2 regions of the Rhizobium sp. SG570 genome follow, and region 1 is predicted to be linked to the other one. Evidence: riboswitches for the same ligand, from Rfam matches in the RefSeq annotation. Region 1 holds a riboswitch; the other holds the start of a gene.

Evidence for each region. Region 1 has a riboswitch for S-adenosylmethionine ahead of FHT28_RS27570 (O-succinylhomoserine sulfhydrylase). Riboswitches for the same ligand answer to the same signal wherever they lie in the genome.
Region 2: linked by a shared signal. The riboswitch ahead of metA (homoserine O-succinyltransferase) and the one ahead of FHT28_RS27570 (O-succinylhomoserine sulfhydrylase) in region 1 are both predicted to bind S-adenosylmethionine.

What each region holds. Positions count from the first base shown of each region.
Region 1 covers NZ_JAAZQI010000017.1:30,480-36,233, reverse strand. The annotation lists gene FHT28_RS27595 (acyltransferase) at 1-214, opposite strand, end outside; gene FHT28_RS27590 (hypothetical protein) at 333-512, opposite strand; gene FHT28_RS27585 (hypothetical protein) at 511-750, shown strand; tRNA gene FHT28_RS27580 (tRNA-Gly) at 762-835, opposite strand; gene FHT28_RS27575 (2'-deoxycytidine 5'-triphosphate deaminase) at 894-1,988, opposite strand; SAM riboswitch at 2,161-2,239, shown strand; gene FHT28_RS27570 (O-succinylhomoserine sulfhydrylase) at 2,283-3,470, shown strand; gene FHT28_RS27565 (DNA helicase) at 3,553-4,266, opposite strand; gene apaG (Co2+/Mg2+ efflux protein ApaG) at 4,876-5,268, shown strand; gene FHT28_RS27555 (Hsp33 family molecular chaperone) at 5,275-5,754, opposite strand, start outside.
Region 2 covers NZ_JAAZQI010000005.1:244,801-250,554, forward strand. The annotation lists gene FHT28_RS13035 (aldose epimerase family protein) at 1-263, opposite strand, end outside; gene FHT28_RS13040 (hypothetical protein) at 466-888, opposite strand; gene FHT28_RS13045 (VWA domain-containing protein) at 999-2,186, opposite strand; gene metA (homoserine O-succinyltransferase) at 2,190-3,116, opposite strand; SAM riboswitch at 3,167-3,244, opposite strand; gene FHT28_RS13055 (NUDIX domain-containing protein) at 3,323-3,745, opposite strand; gene FHT28_RS13060 (MoxR family ATPase) at 3,745-4,587, opposite strand; gene FHT28_RS13065 (ABC transporter ATP-binding protein/permease) at 4,753-5,754, shown strand, end outside.

The DNA of each region.
Region 1 (5,754 bases):
ACTCGTTGAAGGAGACGTGATTGCCGATATCGATGTTGCCTTTTTGCGCATCGATGACGACGCCCTTGCGGAAATGCCCCTTTGCGCCGATGCGAACACTGCCGCGCTTCCAGATGATCGTCGTTCCCAGCGGAATTTTCGTGCTGCGCGATATCGTGAGCACGCCACGCACAAAGATCGCCTTCAATCTGTAGAACCATACAATGCCGCGCATAAGGACGCTCCTTTCAAGGGGCACTCCTTTTGCCATTCTTGTCTGGCACCCACCTGAATGAGCCAGCATATGGCGACGCGGAGGCGAGGCGGCAAGTGTTGCCGTTTTCTTGCATCCTTCACCTACGCTCCGCAAGGCCTGTGATCAAGGCAACCGCGCCAAAGCCTGCGGCCGCTGCACAGACGGCAACCCAGCCACCAAAATCCCATGCGGTGCCGGCAAGCGCCGAGCCCAGCGCGCCGCCGAGAAAGAAGATGCCGACGAAGAGGCCATTGATGCGTCGAGCTGGCGAAGCCATGAGCGCCGATTTGCACATGTCGCTGGTATCACGCGGTCTCGGTATCGGCGTCCTGACACCGGCGGCGCTATCGGAAAGCCGCTGGCGCGATGCCGTCGAGGTCATCGAGGCGCCGGATTTCAGCTCGAAAGTCGTCAACTGGCTGGTGCATCGCCCGCCGGCAGGACCCCTCGCCCGCCCGATCGCAACCTTCGGCGAAGCGCTGAAGGTTGCGCTGAAAACAAGAGGCCGTTTTTGACAAGGGCAAGTTGGAGCGGGTGAAGGGAATCGAACCCTCGTATTCAGCTTGGGAAGCTGCTGCTCTACCATTGAGCTACACCCGCCTGACACCCTGAGATGTCCAACAGTTGGCGGTCTCTGTCAAGGCCAGTCGCCAGCCCCTCAGAGCCGAAAGTGCTTCGACAGCTTCAGGCCCTGCGCCTGATAGTTCGAGCCGAGGCCGGAGCCGTAGAGGCTGCTCGGCTGTTCCAGCATGTGTTCGTAGATCAGGCGCCCGACGATCTGGCCGTCCTCGAGGATGAAAGGCACCTCGTGACTGCGCACTTCGAGCACGGCGCGGCTGCCGCGGCCGCCGGACGGCGCGTGGCCGAAGCCCGGATCGAAGAAGCCGGCATAGTGGACGCGGAATTCGCCGACCAGCGGATCGAAGGGCGTCATCTCGGCGGCATAATGCGGCGGCACATGCACGGCCTCGCGAGAGACGAGAATATAGAATTCGTCCGGGTCGAGGATCAGTTCGGTGCGGCCGCGGCTATAGAGTGGCTCCCAGAAATCGAAGATATCGTGCTGGGCCTTCTTGTCGACATCGACAACGGCGGTGTGATGCTTGCCGCGGTAGCCGATCAGGCCCTCCTTGTCGCCGGCAAGATCGATCGACAGCGCGATGCCGCCGCCGGTGATGTTCGGCTTCTTGCTGGCCACCAGCGTTTCGGTCTCGTGCAGGGCCAGCAGTTCCGGCTCGGTGAGCACGGCCTGGCCGACGCGAAAACGGATCTGCGACAGGCGCGAGCCGCGGCGCACGACGATCGGGAAGGTGCGCGGGCTGATTTCCAGATAGAGCGGGCCGGAATAGCCGGCCGGGATCTTGTCGAACTCCTGCGCCCGGTCGGTGATGACGCGGGTGAAGATATCGAGGCGGCCGGTCGAACTTTTCGGATTGGCCGACGCAGACATGTCAGCCGGCAGATCGAGGCGCTCCATCAGCGGCACGATATAGACGCAGCCGGTTTCCAGCACAGCGCCTTCGGAAAGATCGATGACATGCAGCTTCAGCCGGTCGAGCTTGTCGGCGACGAGATGCGACGGGCCGGGCATGAAGCTGGCGCGGACGCGGAAAGCATGCGCGCTGAGCCGAAGATCGAGGCTCGCCGGCTGGATCTGATCGGCGTCCAGTTCCCGTTCGCTCGTCAGCCGCCCCGCGTCAAAAAGCGCCGCAATGGCGCGATCGGCTAGAATTCCAGTATTGCGAGCCATCATGCCTCATCCCCGGCACACAATCCTGCAAACCATAGCGCGATCTGAAGGGTCATGTGCAAATTCCAAGTGTTACCGTGATCCTTTGCGCAGCCTACGGGCGCCAGGCACAGTAATTTGTCGCAGACAAAACCAAACTCAGGGAATTGACGCAAGCGATCAACGGCAGTATTGCAACTTATCCCGTGGTGATTTGGCCGGTCGGCTTGCAGCCACGTTAAATAAGTGGCTAAAAAGACCGGGTTGAAACCGGTCTGCAATTGCGGCCGGTTTTTTTGTTTTGAAAGTGGTGATGGCATGAGCAAGACTTGGCGCCCCGCAACCCAGCTCGTTCACAGCGGAACGCTCCGTTCGCAATTCGGCGAAACATCCGAAGCAATCTATCTGACCCAGGGCTTCGTCTACGACACCTCGGAAGCGGCGGAAGCACGCTTCAAGGGCGAGACGGATGGGTTCATCTACGCCCGCTACGGCAGCCCGACCAACGACATGTTCGAAAAGCGCATGTGCGCGCTGGAAGGCGCGGAAGATGCCCGCGCCACGGCCTCGGGCATGGCCGCCGTCACCGCCGCCATTCTCTGCCAGTTGAAGGCCGGCGACCATATCGTTGCCGCTCGCGCGCTCTTCGGCTCCTGCCGCTGGGTCGTCGAAACGCTGGCGCCGAAATACGGCATCGAATGCACGCTGGTCGACGGACGTTTCGTCGAAAACTGGGAAAAGGCCATCCGTCCCACGACCAAGGTCTTCTTCCTGGAAAGCCCGACCAATCCGACATTGGAAGTGGTCGACATTGCCGCCGTCGCCAAACTCGCCAACCAGATCGGCGCCAAGGTCGTGGTCGACAACGTCTTCGCCACCCCGCTCTTCCAGAAGCCGCTGGAGCTCGGCGCCCATATCGTCGTCTACTCCGCCACCAAGCATATCGACGGCCAGGGCCGCTCGCTCGGCGGCGTCATCCTTTCCGACAAGCAGTGGATCGACGAGAACCTGCAGGATTATTTCCGCCACACCGGCCCGGCCATGTCGCCGTTCACCGCCTGGACGCTGCTGAAGGGCATCGAGACACTGCCGCTGCGCGTCGCGCAGCAGACGGCGAATGCCGCCAAGGTGGCCGATTTCCTTGCCGGGCACCCCGGCAAGGTCGCCCGCGTGATCTATCCCGGCCGCAAGGATCACCCGCAGGCCGATATCATCGCAAAGCAGATGACCGGCGGCTCGACGCTGGTGGCCTTCGAGCTGAAGGGCGGCAAGGAAGCGGCCTTCAAGCTGCAGAACGCACTGGAAATCGTGCGGATTTCCAACAATCTCGGCGACAGCAAGAGCCTGATCACTCATCCGGCCACCACGACGCACAAGAACCTCACCGACGAGGCGCGCGCCGAACTCGGCATTTCGCCGGGCACCGTGCGCTTCTCCGCCGGTATCGAAGACAGCGAGGATCTGGTCGAGGATTTCGCCCGCGCTCTGGAACAGGTCTCCGCCTGATATCAATCGACAAGCCGCCCGGAGATTTTCCGGGCGGCCCGACCTGCCCTGAGCAGGCCATGATGCAAGCAGACGGCCAGCGTCAGCTCGCCGCCTTGTATTGAACCTTGCCGGCATGCAAGAAGAACAGCTTGTCGAAAAGCGCGAGATCCAGCGGGTTCGGCAGACGAACGTCATCGAGATCGGGCAATGGCTTCAGCGCCGGATCGTATGAACGGTCGATTTGCGAGATGAACACGACGATCACGCCCTTGTCGCGCGCGAAGGCCTTCAATGCCCGGACCTGGGTCATCAATTCTGGCTTCTCCCGCTTCTGATCGAGTATCTGCAGATAGTCGACCACCGCCAATGTGCCGCGCGGCACTGAGGCCAATTTGCGAGTGATGTAATCGGCACTTATGGCATCGGAACTGTCGAGCTCGAACAGTTCCCTGAACTCGGCCTGATCCACGCCGATGATCCGAAAGCGATCCAGGACGACCTTCTCCGTATCCTCCAGCGTGAAGAAGGCGCTGCGATTGCCAGCCTTCATGGCTCCGACGGCGAGCTTGAGGCTCATCAATGTCTTGCCCTGGCCGGGCCGCGCGCCGACCAGCACCAGATCGCCCGGACTCAAGAGCGAGAACAAATCGTCGGCGGGTACGGCCGCTTGCGTCTTGGCCGCAAGCAAGCTCCAGCCTTGAAATCCTTCGCGGGCCGCTACGCGATCCAGCGCGGCATGCAAAGGAATATTCTGTTGACGCGACAGCAGCCGCGCCTTGCGCTTCAAATGATAAACAGGGGCGGAAAGCCTCATTGTAAACCTCCTATTGCGAGCAATGACCGCAACCCCTCCTTATGCCCGGCGCTCAAACAGTCGGTTTGATGATCGACAGCCCCGCATGAAGTATACTTTCCCGGATGGAGGGGGGAGGCACGGGCCATGCCAGAATCAGATGATAGCCGAAATCCCCTCGCCGGGAAATCGCAGAGAAGCGCTTCTCGGGGAACACAAGACCGGTTTGGGAATTATATGATCTAGAGATTTGGATTGAGGCGTGGCGGACATGACAATCGAGTCTCAAGTCAACCTGCAATTTCCGTAAGCGTTTCCGCCCATGGAGGGTATTCGGGCAGCAGTATGCGGGATAACAGTGAAAGAGAAGCGGCCTGTGATACTTTTGGCTGCGGCCTATTAACCTTCGATATTAGCCGTAATAGCTAAAAACCGGGATGCTCCGGCCGATCACGCGGGTTTTCACCGATCCGTTCCTTGACGGAATAGGTTGCTTGTAGGATACCGCTAGAGATCCTGCATTTGCGGGACGGTGGAAAGCGGATAATATGCCGCAGACTTAAAGATACTGAGGCTTTTCCAGCGTTTGTCCGACGCTTGATGCTCCAGCGCAGTGGTAAGGTATCAGGCATGTATCGCGCCCTAACACGCGACATAGAAGTGGTCGTGGAGCCGTTTTATCTGGAGGAGCAATCCGATCCGGATGACGATCGCTATGTCTGGGGGTATCGCATCATCATCTCCAACCACTCGAAAGTTTCCGTTCGGCTGGTGACGCGCTATTGGCATATCACCGACATGAACGGAATAGTCGACGAAGTGACCGGCCCCGGCGTCGTCGGCGAACAGCCGCATCTGCGGCCTGGCGACACCTATGAATATTCCTCAGGATGCCCGCTGGACACACCCTCGGGAATGATGTTCGGCCACTACCAGATGGAGACGGATGACGGGGAACTTTTCCATGTCAAGATCCCCGCCTTCTCCCTCGATACGCCCAACCTGATGCGCACGCTGAACTGAGCCCGATCAGGCCACATTTATCTCGGCTGCCTCGAAGCGGTACGTGGTCGAGCAGAATTCGCAGGTGACGGCGATTTCGCCGTTCTCCTGGCTGGCCTCGATCTCCTCGGCCGAGAACCCCTGCAACACGCCCTTCAGCTTGTCGCGCGAACAGGAACAGCGGTCGAAAACCGCCTTTGGTTCGTAGACGCGCACGCCGCGCTCATGGAAGAGGCGGAACAGCAGGCGCTCGGTGCCGACAAGCGGATCCGTCAATTCATCGGCATCGATGGTCTCCACCAGGCTGCGTGCTTCCGCCCAGGCATCGTCCTCGACATGATCACGCATGCCGCTATCGCCATCGCCGCCATGGAGATCCGGCTGGCGCATGCGCTCCGGCGCTTCCGGCAGAAACTGCGCGATCAGGCCGCCCGCCCGCCAGCGATGCCGCGGCTTGCCGTTCTCGTCACGATCGAAAAGTTCTGCGGCGCCCAGGCGAACCCGAGT
Region 2 (5,754 bases), on a different contig from region 1:
AGCGTGAAGCGGCCACCGCCGATGCGGTTGGCGCAGCGGCCGGGCGTAGCGCCGAAATAGGAGGAGTGGAGGGGATAATCGGCAAAATTGTCGAAGCCGAGCAGCAAGGCCGGCTCATGGCCATCAAGCCGGAGATCCTGGATGACCGCGCCCCAGGACATGATATGCGCCGTCAGGCCGCCGCCAACGATCTTGACGCGATAGACGGTATCCCCATCCGCCGTCGTCCCAAAAATTTCCCGCTGCAAAGTACTTTCCGTCATATCAACTCATCCATTGCTTTTGAGTATGCGAGGTCAGACCCTGCCTCCATTCGCGCCGTTCCGCAACCAGTTCGATGGCGAAAACTAGGGGCGAGCAGAGGAGAGGCAAGGTCTGATTAGGCTTTGCCGCTGGCTTGGGACTGGCACGTTATGCCGCGAATGTGCGGTGCGTAAGACAGGCGGTCGATTTCATCCTGATCTACTATGTCTTGCCGTAACGAAGTTTGGCTGTCCGTCTGCTGAAAAGCGTTCTGACCATTTGGTTCGACCCATCCGCTTTTTCGGTCTTCATGATCACCATCAATCTGTCGCCGCGAACGGCGAGAAGGATATAGAACGCTTTTTGACTATATTTTTCCACGTAGGAGTTCCAACGTCCCATGCCTGCCGCGTAGCTGGAATTTCCGTTGCTGCTCGTCTCTGCGGTGGCGCTCCAGCCGTTGTTCGTGCTGATCCTCATGAATCTGCCTTGCCTGATTATTCCCACGCGGCATTTTTCACCGGCGCTCACGTTGGAGTCGATCTGTTCCCATTGTCCGGAGAAGCCCTCTTCCTCGGATCTTGCCTGCTGCGAGACGAGCAAAATGGTTGCGATGAAGAGAAGTAATTTCACAGCGTGGCGCACGCATATCTCCACCAGTTTCCGCAGTGATTTGGGACGGTATCTGCTGCGCTTCTTTATCTACAAATGGTTGTGGTAATTTGGTGGCGCTGCGGCATGCAAATGCTGATCAGTCAGCGTGACAATTCCTTCGTCGCTCTCTCCAGTCCGCCGAGCGTCAGCGGATACATGCGGTCAGCCATGATGCGGCGGATGAGAGAGATCGAGGTCGTATAGCCCCAGGAGTCTTCCGGAACAGGGTTGAGCCAGACGCATTTGCGGAAATGGCCGGTCATGCGGGCGAGCCAGACGTTGCCGGCCTCCTTGTTCCAATGCTCCACCGAGCCGCCCGGCTGCGTGATCTCGTAAGGGCTCATCGCGGCATCGCCGACGAAGACGACACGGTAGTCGGGACCGAAGGTGCGGATCAGATCCGTTGTCGCTGTCACATCGACACGCCGGCGACGATTGTCCTTCCACACGCCCTCATAGAGGCAGTTGTGAAAGTAGAAATACTCCATGTGCCGAAACTCGGAGCGGGCGGCGGAAAACAGCTCCTCCACCCCGCGGATGTGATCGTCCATCGAACCGCCGACATCGAAGAACATCAAGAGCTTGACGGCGTTGCGCCGTTCCGGCCGGGTCTGGACGTCGAGATAGCCGTGTTCGGCGGTGGAGCGGATGGTGCCGGAGAGATCCAGCTCTTCGGCGGCGCCCTCGCGCACCCAGCGGCGCAGGCGCTTCAGCGCCACCTTGATGTTGCGGGTGCCGAGCTCGACGCCGTCGTCGAGATTCTGGAAGTCACGGCGATCCCAGACCTTCACCGCCCGGCGATTGCGCGACGTCTCTTGGCCGATGCGCACGCCTTCAGGGTTATAGCCATAGGCGCCGAAGGGCGATGTGCCTGCCGTGCCGATCCATTTCGAGCCGCCCTGATGCCGGCCCTGCTGTTCGGCCAAGCGCTGGCGCAGTGTCTCCATCAGTCTGTCGAACCCGCCGAGCGCCTCGATCTGCTTCCGTTCTTCTTCGGTGAGATGCTTTTCCGCCAGCTTGCGCAGCCATTCGTCGGGAATGGCCGTCGCTTCCATCGCTTCCGCATTGCCGCCGATCGCTTCCACGCCACGGAAATAATCGGCGAAAACCTGGTCGAAGCGGTCGATGAAGCGCTCGTCCTTGATCAGCGTCGTACGGGCCAGATAGTAGAAGGCCTCGATATCGTAATCGGCTATCCCTTCTTCCATCCCTTCGAGCAGCGACAGGAATTCCCGGAGTGTCACCGGTACCTTTGCTTCCTTCAGCTTCAGGAAGAAGGGAATGAACAAGGCTCAAGCCCTTTCTTGGCCGATCTCCTCCAGATCATAAGGCGTGGTCTGGTAGATTTCGTTGATCCAGTTGCCGAAGAACAGATGTGCATGGCTGCGCCACCGGTTCTGTGGCGGAATCTCCGGGTCGTTATGGGGGAAGTAGTTATGCGGCATCTTGATCGGCACGCCCGCATTCACATCCCGGAAATATTCGTCCGCCAGCGAGGTGGAATCATACTCCACGTGATTGAACATGTAGAGCCGGTTGCAGGCCTGTTCGTGCACGAGACAGACGCCCATTTCGCTTGAATCCATCAGGATCTGCAGGCCAGGCACCTTTTCGATGTCGGCGCGGCGCACTTCCGTCCAGCGCGAGACCGGAATGGCGAAATCGTCGGAGAAGCCGTTCAGATAGACGGATGACGGTGCAAGGTTCTGGTGGCGATAGACACCGAAGGCCTTCTCCTTCAGCGTATGCTTCGGCACGCCATGGAAATGATAGGCGGCGGCCATTGCCCCCCAGCAGACATTCATCGTCGAATGCACATTGGTCGCCGTCCAGTCGAAGATCTGCCGCATCTCGTCCCAGTAGGTGACCTCTTCATACTCCAGCAGCTCGATCGGCGCGCCGGTGATGATGAAACCGTCGAACTTGTGATCCTTGACCTCTTCCCAGGTCTGGTAGAAGGAAAACAGGTGTTCCTCGGAGGTGTTCTTGGCCTTGTGGCCGCCGACGCGCACCAGCGAGAACTCCGTCTGCAGCGGCGATGCGCCGATGAGGCGCGCCATCTGTATCTCGGTCTTGATCTTGTTCGGCATGAGGTTGAGAAGCCCGATCTGAAGGGGGCGGATATCCTGACGGATCGCCACCGTTTCGGTCATCACCCGCACGCCCTCGTTCCGGAGGGTCTCAAATGCGGGCAGCGTATCGGGAATCTTGATGGGCATTGTTTTCACTCGACCAAATACAAAAAAACCGGCCGCGATCATGAATCGCTACCGGTCCGCACGCGGCCCTTTAGCGACTTATTTAACGTGGCTGCAAGCCGGCCGGCCAAATCACCACAGAAGGAATTTCATAAACCTGCTGTTCCCGCTGGTCAATGGGCAAGCTTTGCGGGGGCTGGCGGCCGCGCTCTGATGTCGGTTCTCACTTACAAATGTTCAAGAAGCGCCGCCATGCCATAGCCGAGACGCTTCCGCGCCTCGGCGAGCGATATCCAGAAAAAGCGGAAGCAGATGGGTGCGCTGCCATCGAACGGCGTCATCTCGAAGTGGCGCCAGGTGGCCGGTGTCGTCTCCGGGAGGGTGCAGCGGAAAAAATGCCGCTGATGGTGACAGGTGCGACCGCTCTTCTCGAACCGGTAATCGTCGATGCCGAGCGGATGCAGCGCGTTTGCTGTGAGCCCGGTTTCTTCTTCGAACTCTCGTGCTGCCGCTGCCGCTATGTCTTCGCCGGCCTCGACGGTGCCGCCGGGGACCTGCAGTTCGACCGCCGGAAAATCCGGCTCGTCAAAAACAAGCAGGTGGCGCTCCCGAACGGCGTAGATCAGGACCTTAACAGCATCCGGCTGCATTATTTTCCCTGCCCACGCGCCATGAAGGCCAGCCGCTCGAAGAGGTGCACGTCCTGCTCGTTCTTCAGCAAAGCGCCGTGCAGCTTCGGAAGCGCATTTTTGGCATCGCCGCGCAGCGTGGCCGGATCGACATCGTCGGCGACGAGCAGACGGATCCAATCGAGCGCTTCGGATGTCGAGGGCCTCTTCTTCAGGCCCGCCACGTCTCGGATCTCGAAGAATTGCGTCAGCGCCGCATGCAGAAGCGTCTGCTTGATGCCGGGATAGTGTACCTCGACTATGCGCTCCAGTGTTTCCATGTCGGGGAAGCGGATATAGTGGAAGAAGCAGCGGCGCAGGAAGGCGTCCGGCAGCTCCTTTTCATTGTTTGATGTGATGATGACGATCGGCCGGATGGCGGCCCGGATCGTTTCGTCGGTCTCGTAGACATGGAATTCCATGCGGTCGAGTTCCTGCAAGAGGTCGTTCGGAAATTCGATATCGGCCTTGTCGATCTCGTCGATCAGCAACACGCATTTCCGCGGCGAGGTGAAGGCCTGCCAGAGCTTTCCCTGTCTGATATAGTTGCTGATATCATGAACGCGTGCGTCGCCGAGCTGGCTGTCGCGCAGGCGCGAGACGGCATCGTATTCGTAAAGGCCCTGCTGCGCCCTGGTGGTCGATTTTACGTTCCACTCGATGAGGTCCAGGCCGAGAGCAGCGGCCACCTGTCGCGCCAGTTCCGTCTTGCCCGTGCCCGGCTCACCCTTTACCAGAAGCGGACGCTCCAGCCGGATGGCTGCATTGACGGCGACCATCAGATCCTTGTCGGCGATATAGTCGGCAGTTCCTTGAAATTGCATCGGAAGGCTTTCTCAATCTTTCCAGTGCAAGCTAGTTGCTGACCTTATTCGGTTCAAGGCGTGAAACCGTGTATATAGGAACGTGATCGCACCAATCTGTTGCAAGGGTGGACATGAGGGCGGGTCTTGATTAACTGACGGGACGTGCGTCGCAGGGAAGTGCTGATGGCAGTTGAAGCGCAAGCCAAGCCGAATATCCAGGGAAACGAGCAGGTCGGTTACGATTTGAGTCTTTTCTTTCGGCTGAGGATGATGTTCTCGGCTTTCTGGAATTCGCCGGTACGCATCAAGATCATTTCGCTGACCGTAGCGCTCTTCCTGATTATCCTGGTCACCGCCTATGTCCAGGTGCTGCTCAACAGCTGGAACGCTCCTTTTTACGATTCGCTGGCAAGGCGCGATACCTCCGCCTTCTTCCACCAGCTTGGCGTCTTCGGCATCATTGCCGGCTCGCTTCTGGTCCTCAACGTCATCCAGGCATGGCTGAACCAGATGACCGCGCTCTATATGCGCGAGGGCCTGGCAAGGGATCTGGTGAACCAATGGCTGCAGGCCAAGCGTGCGCTTCGCCTTGCCTCCTCCGGCCTGATCGGCGTCAATCCAGACCAGCGGCTCCATGAGGATGCCCGCAATCTCGCCGAAAGCACGACGGGTCTGGCGATCGGCCTGGTGCAGGCGACGATCCTGCTGCTGAGCTTCATCGGCGTGCTTTGGGAACTGTCGAGCGGCATGGTCTTCCATTTCAGGGGCGCAAGCTTCTCCGTCCCCGGCTATATGGTCTGGGCGGCGATCCTCTATGCCGGTTCGGCATCGTTCCTCAGCCAGTTCGTCGGCCGCCGGCTGGTGCGGCTGAATGCCGATCGCTATTCGAAGGAAGCCGAGCTGCGCTTCGCGCTCATGCATGCCAACGAGCATATGCCGGCGATCACCATTGCCGGCGGCGAAGAGAATGAACGCCGGCGGATCAATGTCGATATTTCCGCCGTGCTCGCCGTCATCCGCCAGCTTGCGATCGCCAATACCAATCTCACCTGGGTTTCCGCCGGCTATGGCTGGCTGGTGCTGATCATCCCCATCCTCGTGGCTGCGCCCGCCTATTTCTCCGGCGGGCTGACCTTCGGCCAGCTCATGGTGGCAGTCGGCGCCTTCAATCAGGTCAATTCGGCC